DNA from 3 places in the Paenibacillus sp. JL3B1040 genome. Region 2 is predicted to be linked to each of the others. Evidence: riboswitches for the same ligand, from Rfam matches in the RefSeq annotation. Region 2 holds a riboswitch; each other region holds the start of a gene.
What was found. A riboswitch is a leader RNA that binds a small molecule or an ion and turns the genes downstream of it on or off. The one in region 2 is predicted to bind thiamine pyrophosphate.
Positions count from the first base shown of each region.

Region 1: it holds a riboswitch for thiamine pyrophosphate, as region 2 does, so the genes downstream of both, ACZF99_RS20625 (ECF transporter S component) here and ACZF99_RS03130 (ABC transporter substrate-binding protein) in region 2, are expected to answer to the same signal.
Region 3: it holds a riboswitch for thiamine pyrophosphate, as region 2 does, so the genes downstream of both, tenA (thiaminase II) here and ACZF99_RS03130 (ABC transporter substrate-binding protein) in region 2, are expected to answer to the same signal.

Region 1 covers NZ_CM169317.1:4,525,911-4,529,182, reverse strand. Annotated here, with positions in the region: gene ACZF99_RS20635 (DUF4097 family beta strand repeat-containing protein) at 1-770, shown strand, start outside; gene asd (archaetidylserine decarboxylase) at 812-1,609, opposite strand; TPP riboswitch at 1,797-1,908, shown strand; gene ACZF99_RS20625 (ECF transporter S component) at 2,020-2,625, shown strand; gene ACZF99_RS20620 (ABC transporter ATP-binding protein) at 2,625-3,272, shown strand, end outside.
Region 2 covers NZ_CM169317.1:727,097-730,368, forward strand. Annotated here, with positions in the region: gene ACZF99_RS03120 (ABC transporter permease) at 1-145, opposite strand, end outside; gene ACZF99_RS03125 (MTH1187 family thiamine-binding protein) at 142-435, opposite strand; gene ACZF99_RS03130 (ABC transporter substrate-binding protein) at 496-1,518, opposite strand; TPP riboswitch at 1,717-1,828, opposite strand; gene ACZF99_RS03135 (cold-shock protein) at 2,145-2,345, shown strand; gene ACZF99_RS03140 (cold-shock protein) at 2,516-2,737, shown strand; gene ACZF99_RS03145 (sensor domain-containing diguanylate cyclase) at 2,946-3,272, shown strand, end outside.
Region 3 covers NZ_CM169317.1:3,292,071-3,295,342, reverse strand. Annotated here, with positions in the region: gene ACZF99_RS14860 (alpha-mannosidase) at 1-818, shown strand, start outside; TPP riboswitch at 947-1,050, shown strand; gene tenA (thiaminase II) at 1,201-1,908, shown strand; gene thiM (hydroxyethylthiazole kinase) at 1,927-2,775, shown strand; gene thiD (bifunctional hydroxymethylpyrimidine kinase/phosphomethylpyrimidine kinase) at 2,772-3,272, shown strand, end outside.

The DNA of each region.
Region 1 (3,272 bases), 2.0 Mb from region 2:
CGGCATCCGTTCAGCAATCGGTAGCGTTGGCGGCCGGCGAGTGGAAGGACGATCTGACGTTTACGGGACGCTCGCACGAACTTTCGGCAACCGGGGAAATCGGCACCGCCGGCAAGCTGCAGTTGGATAACGCCGTAGGCCGTCTCGAGCTGAAAGAAGGCGCGTCCGATCAGGTCGCGGTAAAGGCGACTATCCAGGCCGCAGACCTCCCGGCACGCAAGGCAAAACTGGATCAGTTGTTCGAACAGAGCGAGGTTTCCGTTATCGTTCACGGCAACGCGGTGCAGGTGCGCGTGCACGCCAAGGGCGAACCGGATCGGAATCTGTGGGATTGGGCCCAAAAGGAACTGCATTTTACCGAATTCCGCATCGACTATATCGTGGAGGTCCCTGCCGGGATCGAGGAGTTCGAAGTCACGAACAATGTCGGCGAAATCGCGGCGAGCGGGTTGACGGGAACGTATCGGCTCAAGGGGGACGTGGGTTCGATCCGGGTCGAGAATGCCCGATTGGCGGGTGAATCCTCGATCCGTACGGCAACCGGCAGCTTGAATTTGGACATTCTCGGGATGGACACGGGCAGCCGGCTGCAGGCGAAAACCGACGTAGGCAGCGTGACGGCGGAGCTGGATCCGTCGCTGGCCTGCAACCTGGAAACGTCAAGCGACCTCGGGCAAATCAACGGGGCGCCGGAAGGAAGCAGCAAGCGGGGCGGCGGGGGGCCGCTGGTCGAGCTGGGGACTTCCATCGGCAATATTACGGTACAATAGGGGAAGGGCCCGCGTAAGCCGGCGGAGCGGAACAAGCGAATTCAGCTTTTGTCCGCAGGGATGAAGCGGCCCAGCGCTTCGCCCATCCGTACCTTCCGTCCGGGTTCGAGTCCGGGCAAAGGGATGAAGGTGCCGCTTTGCGTCAGCAGGACGACGGTCGAGCCGAATTCGAAGTAAGCCAGGTCGTCCCCCTGCTCCCAGCTTTTGGCCGAAGGGTCGGTGTATTGGATACTGCTGACGTTCATCGCTCCCACCTTGACGAGGGCGATCTCCCCGTAAGCGTGGGAAATATAAGTAATCAGGCGTTCGTTCCGGCACAACACCTTCTTCATATGACGCATGCCGAAATCGTTGACCGGGTAGACCCGGCCTTTAATATGCTCGCTTTCCAGCTTCTTGCCGGCCACGGGCGCATGAATCCGGTGATAATCGGTAGGACTAAGATAAAGTACAAAGGCGTAACCGTGTTTGTACGTTTCCACACGCGGCGAGCGTGACAGCAGTTCTTCCAGAGCGTAGTCCTGTCCTTTGACGTTCAGGATCGTGCCGGATCGGACTTCGCCCATAAACGTGATCAGCGCATCCACCGGACTGATCATCGTTCCCGGCTCCGCGTGCAGCGGGCGCATGCCCGGCTTCAATTTTCGGGTAAAGAACTCGTTTAGCGTCCGGTATTCCCGAAGCTCCTTCTCCGCTTCATGCAGCGGAATCCCGTAGGATTTGGCGAAGAAAGGAATTATCGCCCGGCTCAAGCCCGAATGGGAGAACTTGCCCATCATCCGGGACAACCATTTCCGGGAGGAGAGTTCCGTCAACCATTTCATCCATTTCGCGGCCAAATCGCATCCTCCTAGTCTGTCCGTTAGTGCTGCGTTGGTTTGATGAATTCGTTGCCACTTCCGCTTATCTTGACACAGAATAGGGCTGAAATCAATACGGCAACTTGTAACCCCGGTTTACGAATTTGTATAAATTTAGACTTGATGCCGGGGCAAGGTTGGTGTATGTTAATAACAATTAACAATCGCATAGGGATACGGGGGCTTGAGCGAATCAGGCTGAGATAGCGGCATACGGCGCCGCGGACCGTTAATCTGATCTGGATAATGCCAGCGTAGAGAATCGATCGTCCGGGATATTTTGCGTTTTTTCGTGCGCCCTCGTGACCTGACCGCCGTCTGAGCTTATTCAGGCGGTTTTTTTGCGATGCGATGAAATTCAAATTTAGGGATTAAAAGGAGAGATGAAGATGTCGGAGGTTGTCCAAAAAAGAATCGGCCGCGGCTTGAAGCTGAGCGATCTGCTGGTGACGGTGCTGGTCTCGTTGGTGCTTGGCGTGGTGTATCACTTCTGGAGCTCAGTGTACAATTTGTTCTCCCCCCTGTTCTTCCAGGCGGATGAGCTGGTGTACGGGATGTGGTTTCTGGCCGCAACGCTTGTGTTCCTGCTGATCCGCAAGCCGGGGGTGGCGCTGATTGCCGAGGTGGCGGCAGCCCATGTGGAAATTCTGTTCGGCAGCGAATGGGGGGTTCAGCTCGTACTTTACAGCGTGCTGCAAGGTTTAGGGGCGGAATTGGTGTTCGCCGCGTTCCGGTACCGGAAATTTTCCGGCTCCGTTGCCGCTCTGGCCGGAATCGGGGCCGCTGCCGGCTCGGTGATTCCGGATTTCTTCTACGGGTACGTACAGGATTACGAGCCTTGGCTCTTGACCGCCAAATATGCGATGCGGGCCGTCAGTTCCGCGCTGATCTGCGGTTACTTCGCCTACGCCGTGGTGAAAGCCGTGGAAGCGACGGGGGTCACTACGCTGCTGCGTCCGGTGGATCCAAAAGACTACGCGGCGCTGAACGACTGATGCGAATAACAGATACGGCGGCAGAGGTACGGGAACTCCGGCTGAAGTTCCCCGGCGAAGCCGAATTCGTGTTCAAGGATTTGAATTTCTCCGTTCGGCGCGGGGAACACGTCCTGCTGCTGGGCCCCAGCGGTTGCGGCAAATCGACGCTGCTGCAGGTGCTGTCCGGCATCATCCCGGACCTGGTGGAAATTCCGATGCGCGCGTCCGCACAACGGCTCCCGTCATCGTGGAGGTTCTTGTTCCAGGATCCCGACACGCAATTCTGCATGCCTTACGTTGACGAGGAGCTGGCCTTTGCCCTGGAGAACTTGAGCGTACCGCAGCCGGAGATGTCCGCGCGAATGGAGGACGCCTTGGTTAAAGTGGGGCTCGACCTGCCTTCGCTCCACGTACCGATCGATTCGCTGTCCCAGGGGATGAAGCAGCGCTTGGCGCTCGCTTCGGTGCTGCTCGGCGATCCGGAGGTGCTGCTGCTTGACGAGCCTTCGGCTCTGTTGGACCCGCAGGGCCGCGAGCAAATCTGGCAAGCGATCGCCAAGGTAGCCGAGGACCGCACCTTGATCATTGTCGAGCACCGGATCGAGGAACTCACGGCGCTTGGCCTGGTTGACCGCGTCGTGCTATTCGGACCGGACGGACGGGTG
Region 2 (3,272 bases):
CCGCTTCGCGCCCGATGTCCACCGGGCTGGGCAGGATCCATTTTTCGATGTGGAACCAGGCGGTAGCGCCCTGCCAGATCAGCAAAAATAAGAGGACCGCCACGAGGGGCGGCCACATGCTGTGCCAAAGGCTGCGGAGCTTCATGGCCGATATTTTTCAATCAGCTTATCCATGCTGACGCCTTTGGGATTGTACGAGATTTTGATTTGCGAAATGATACCCGTGCTACCGAATTCGATGACGGCCTCGTTCATCTTCTTCACGATCGCCAGCAGTTCGTCAAGATCCCCTTCCAGAGTCGTCTCCAGGGGATTCACCTGATATTTGACGCCGGAAGCCTGAATCACCTCAATGGCCCGGTCCACATAGGGAATCACGTCTTCTCCGTTCGGCGTTTTCGGAATGATTTGAATACTTAACAGTGCGTTTGGCATCCGTTGGTTCATCCTTTCGAATTTGAATTTGACATACATGGCACATGGCGTTATTGGCGGCTACTCACTTGGTAAAAACTCGTTGGTGAAGGCGGCATCGACGTCCAGTGGCTTCTCCAGCAGGCCGCGCTCATGCATCCAATCGGAGTAGTTCTGCCATACTTCCCGTTTCTGTTCGCCCCAGCGCGGAGCGTCGTCCTTGTATTTCGGGCTCAACCATTTTTGGCTGGCGACCACCAGATCCTTGTCGAGCTCCGGCACGGCTTTGAGCAGGATTTGCGCCGCTTCTTCGGGGGAGGAGATCGCATATTGATAGCCTTTGGACACGGCCCGCATAAATGCCTTTACCAGCTCGGGGTCTTCCTGAGTCGTCTTCTCGTTGGTGACAAGCACCGGGGTATAGTAATCGAGCTGCTCGGAGAAGTCCTTGACGTAGAGCATATCCAGCGGCTCGCCCCGCAGTTCGGCTTCGATGCCGGTCCATGCATAGAAGATCCAGGCGAAATCGATATCCCGCTTCACGGCCGTAAAATAATCGGCATCCCCGATATTGAGGAACTTCACCTTGCCGACATCGGCGCCTTGCAGGTCCATGATGGATTGGATCACCGCTTTTTCCACCGGAGAACCCCAGCCGCCGTATGCCTTACCCTCGAAATCCTTGGGCGATTTGATGTTCTTGGCCACAGGCGCTGCAAAGCCGGACGTATTGTGCTGAATGATAGCGGCGATGGATACGAGCGGTACGCCCTGGATCCGGCTTTGCGTGACATTCTCCTGCACGCTCACGCCAAACGGCACCTCCCCGGAGGCCACCATCGCTTCGGCGCCGCCGGAACCGGGCAGGAGGATCTCCACGTTCAGCCCTTCTTCGGCGAAATATCCTTGATCCTGGGCGACGTAAAGCCCGGTATGGTTCGTGTTGGGGCTCCAGTCGAGCACGACTTTGACGTTCTGCAGCTCTGCGCCGGACGACGGGTTTGGCGCAGCGGCTTCGGTATTTTGCCCGCCATTGTTCCCGGTCGCCGCTTTGCCGGCGTTGTTTCCGTTTGCTCCGCCGCAGGCGGACAGCACGAGCAGCATGCAACCGAGAAACACGGCCAGTACGGCACGTAGTTGAACTTTCACGACATATTCTCTCCTTCGTGGGTTTAAATTTCCGCAGTTTGTTCTAGGTATAACCCTGGATACGCGTCCTTAAGCGCATTCCAAACGTCCGGATACAAAAAAACGTCCCGGATCCGGGACGCGATAGGCAATGGATATGAATATAATACAGGTTCATGTCCATGGTATAGCTCCCTACGCTGGCATTATCCAGATCAGGTTAAAGGGTCAGTATCTTAAGGGATACACTCTCAGCCGGCCGATTCCAGCACCCCTGAACAGTATGACTGCAGATTACATCTGTCATTATAGTTTTCGTCAACCGCTTTTGTCCAGTCTTTCCGGACCGGCTTGCAAAAACAGGGGATTTGCTTTTTATCTGGCAAAAGGATATAATGAGTTCATCTCTTGTTTTTGAAAGAGGATATTCATTCACGCACATTCACGCATTGAAAAGAGTGTCACTTTTTTTGAAACTGGAACTTTTTTCAATGTGTGAATTTTTTTTATACAAGTGGTGCATGTTCAATAAAGGTCAGCCTTTTTGAGCGACTTCTGTTAAAAAAATGAATCATGTTAATCTTGAAACAGGAGGTATTCCCATGGAAACCGGAACAGTAAAATGGTTTAACGCTGAGAAAGGTTTTGGCTTCATCGAAGTGGAAGGCGGAAATGACGTGTTCGTTCATTTCAGCGCGATCACCGGCGAAGGCTTCAAGACCCTCGACGAGGGCCAACGCGTACAATTCAACGTGGTTCAAGGCAACCGCGGCCCGCAAGCCGAAAACGTTGTTAAACTGTAAGCCAGCCAGAAACTGCTCTTAATGCGCTCTCGCGTTAAGGGCAGTTTTTCTTCGCCAAAGATCATTCATGAGGTTAACTTTCAGAAGCCTGCTTCTGATGGCACATATAGCACCGCAACAAACTATATCTATGCACCCGGTTGGAACGCTCACCTTGAAGGAGGGGAATTATGAACTACCGTAAAAAAACGTTAGAAGAAATTCCTGAGGAAAATACGCCGGTATGGACCTGCACGAGCGACGATTGCAAAGGATGGATGCGGGATAATTTCACGTTTGATTACAGCCCTGTTTGTCCGCTTTGCTCGTCCGAGATGGTCATGGGAATGCGCATGCTTCCCCAACTGAGCAATCCGAGCTCCGATCAAAAATTGTCGGCCAAGAAGGCATAGACGAGGCTGCCGCCGGAATCGGTGGGCTGCCAGCAACCACAGCCGTATTCGCATCAAGCGAATGCGGCTATTTTCATTTTGGTGAAGGGGGTTCCGAAAGGGGATGCAAAAATGAAATATCCACAAAAGGATTGCATCTATATTTAAAATCTAATATGTTTGAGGTACTGCAATGATTTAACATCCAGAAGGGGGAACCCGCGCGCCGATGCACGGAAATTATAAGGTTGCTTCTCATGTATTCGACATTCCTTCCAGCAGCAAACAAAGGAAGCTGGCCATCCTTCTCGGCACCCTGATTATCGCGGTGTCGCTCGCGGTGCTGCCGTTCGGTATGACAGCGCTTCCCTCTGCCGAACCCTTTGTGTCGGCCGCCATCGGTTGGCTGATTTTCGGGGATATGCTCACGGCCTTTATCATATACAGCCAATACCGGGCCTCCGGCTTTCCGGCGCTGCTCGTTTTGTCCTGCGCCTATTTATTTAGCGGATTGATGACCTTTTTGCATATCTTGACCTTTCCCGGTCTCTTCGGC
Region 3 (3,272 bases), 2.6 Mb from region 2:
TTCAGGAATGTGAGGTGGTGACTGGCGCGCTGCGAGCCCTCGTTACCTTTACCTGGACCTACATGAGTTCGACGATACGCCAACAGATGATCCTGTACGCCGACGATCGGCGGATCGATTTCCGGACCCGGGTCGATTGGCAGGAGCGCCAGCAACTGCTGAAAGTCGCTTTTCCGGTCAATGTTCGGGCCACGGAAGCCACCTACGATATCCAGTTCGGCAATGTCAAGCGGCCAACGCATTGGAACACGTCTTGGGACTTCGCCCGGTTTGAAACGGTAGGTCATCAATGGGCCGATTTGTCGGAGCACGGGTATGGGGTCAGCCTGCTGAACGATTGCAAATACGGCCATGACATTAAGGATCATGTGATTCGCCTGTCCTTGCTGAAATCGGCGACTTACCCGGATCCGCAAGCCGATCGCGGCGAACATGAGTTTACGTATGCCTTGTATCCGCATGAAGGGCATTGGTCCGAAGGCGGCACCGTACAGGCCGCAGCGCTGCTGAATCAGCCGGTTTACGCCACGCCGGGCCAGGCTCACACGCCGTCGTTCTCGCTGCTCCAAACGAGCGGCACCGCGGACGTGGTCATTGATGCGGTGAAAAAAGCGGAAGACGGCGACGAGCTGATCGTCCGTTTCCATGAATATAAAGGCGGACGGGGCCTTGTTCGCTTGCATTTTGAAGTTCCCGTGGCCTCCTGGCAAGAGACCGATCTGATGGAACGGCCGATTGGAGACCCCTCTTCGGCCGCGGAGCTCGAGCTGGCCGTAGCGCCTTATGAAATCAAAACGATTCGCTTGCAATTGAACTAACTCCCCGTTTCGTGGTATCGATCAAAGATAAGGGGAGAAATGAGAGAAGCGAGAGAGCGAACGATCTTTCGCTGGACGGGATTGACAATCCAGACAGGGATCGGTAAAGTAAAAGATGAATTGCATAGGAAATCCACTAGGGGCGCCGTAATCGGCTGAGACAAGAGAACATCTTGGACCCTTTGAACCTGATCTAGTTCATACTAGCGTAGGAAAGTGGAGCCGGCCCCATATGAATTGCGCTTGGCTGCCGATCGTCGGTTTGCCTAGGGCTTCATCCAGCCGCTCCCTCTACGGAGCGGCTTTTTTGCGCTCTTCGACCGGTCGTTGTCGATGCTCTCTCAGGGGATTTCCAAGCCAAATATATGGGAGGTAGAGACAGATGGGGTTTTCGCAAGAGCTGCGCCGACAGGCGGATGGAATTTTTCAAGCCCTTTGTGATCATCCGTTCGTCCGAGGCATAGCGAGCGGCCAATTGAAGAAAGAGCAGCTTATTCATTACGTCAAGCAGGATTACGAATATTTAAACGCCTACATGCGGATTTACGGCATCGCCATTTCCAAATGCCGATCCCGCGAGGAAATCGCAATGTTCAACGAACAGATCGCCTTCATCCTGAACAGTGAGATTCATCCTCATCACAATTTTTGCCGGGCCGCCGGGGTGAACTTCGAGGATCTGCAGGGCTTTCCGCTCGCGCCTTCGGCACATCATTACATCCGCCATATGCTGACGGTGGCTCACGAAGGGAGTTTGGGCGAGATCTACGCCGTGCTGTTGCCCTGTCCATGGACGTATCTGGAGATTGGCCAAAAGCTGCTGGAGGAAGTGCGACCGACGTCGGACCATCCGTTCTACGAGTGGATTCAATTTTACGGCCAACGTTCGGGCGGCGTGACGGAGCAGCTCGTTCAATCGTTGGATTGCTGGGCCGCAGAGGCCAAGGAGGCGGAGCGCCAAAGGATGGCCGAGCATTTTCTGCAAAGCTGCCAATTGGAGTATCTCTTCTGGGACATGGCTTATCGGCTGGAAGACTGGCCGGTTGCGGCGCCGATGAAGCTGCTTGACTCCGATCAAGTGAAGGATTGAAAGAGAGGTTGAATGATCATGAGCTTATTGGAAAAAGATCTGTCCGATGCGCTGGAAAAAGTGCAGAACTCGAAACCGCTCGTCCATAACATGACTAATGTCGTCGTCACGAATTTTACGGCGAACGGCCTGTACGCGCTTGGCGCGTCGCCGGTCATGGCCTACGCGCCGGAGGAGGTGGCCGAGATGGCCCGAATCGCCGGCGCGCTCGTCCTGAACATCGGCACGCTGTCGACGCCGCAAGTCGAGGCGATGATCCTGGCCGGTCGGTCGGCGAACGCCCATGGCGTACCGGTGCTGCTTGACCCGGTCGGCGCGGGCGCGACCGCTTTTCGCACCGAGTCGGCCCAGCGCATTCTGCGCGAGGTGAAGGTGTCGCTCTTGCGCGGCAATGCGGCGGAGATCGCTCATCTCGTCGGGGAATCCCGCGAGATCAAGGGCGTCGATGCCGGAGACACCGCCGCCGCCGAGGCGGCCGAGCTGGCGGTGCGGGCCGCGCGGGCGCTGAACACGGTCGTGGCGATCACCGGCCGTGAAGACGTCATCACCGACGGGCGGCGGTGCCGGATCGTCAGCGGCGGGGACGCGCTGCTGACCCAGGTGACCGGCACGGGCTGCCTGCTCACGTCGGTGCTCGGGGCTTTCGCCGCGGTGGAGCGCGACCTGCTGCTGGCCGGCACCGCCGGACTGGCCTTCTACGGCGCCGCCGCGTCCCGCGCCGCCGAGCGGACGGCGGCCGCCGGCCCGGGCAGTTTCCAGATCGCGTTCCTCGACGAGTTGGCGAAGCTGCATCCGCATTCGCTCAAGGGTCACGCGGCGGTACGCGAAATACAGGCGGCCACCGCCGGCGGATGGTGGGTCGGATGAGCCGGATCGCCCGGGCGCTAACGGTCGCTGGATCGGACAGCGGCGGCGGAGCCGGTATCCAGGCCGATCTCAAAACGTTCCAGGAGCTGGACGTTTACGGGATGTCGGCGATCACCGCCGTGACGGTCCAGAACACGCTGGGCGTGACCGATGTCTTCCCGCTGCCGCCGGAAGCGACGGCAGCGCAAATCGAGGCGGTCGGCTCCGACCTCGGCGTAGACGCGATGAAGACGGGGATGCTGTTCAGCGCGGATATCATCGAGGCGGTTGCTGCCCGGATTCGCGCCTTCGGCTGGACCCAAGTGGTGGTCGACCCGGTGATGATCGCCAAGGGCGGCGCTTCTCTGCTCCAGCCGGAAGCGGTGCAGGCGCTGCGGGAGAAGCTCCTGCCGCTAGCCTGCATCGTGACGCCCAACCTCCCCGAGGCGGAGGTGTTATCCGGCCAATCCATCCGCAGCATGGAGGACCGCCGCGAGGCGGCGAAGCGCATCTGCGCG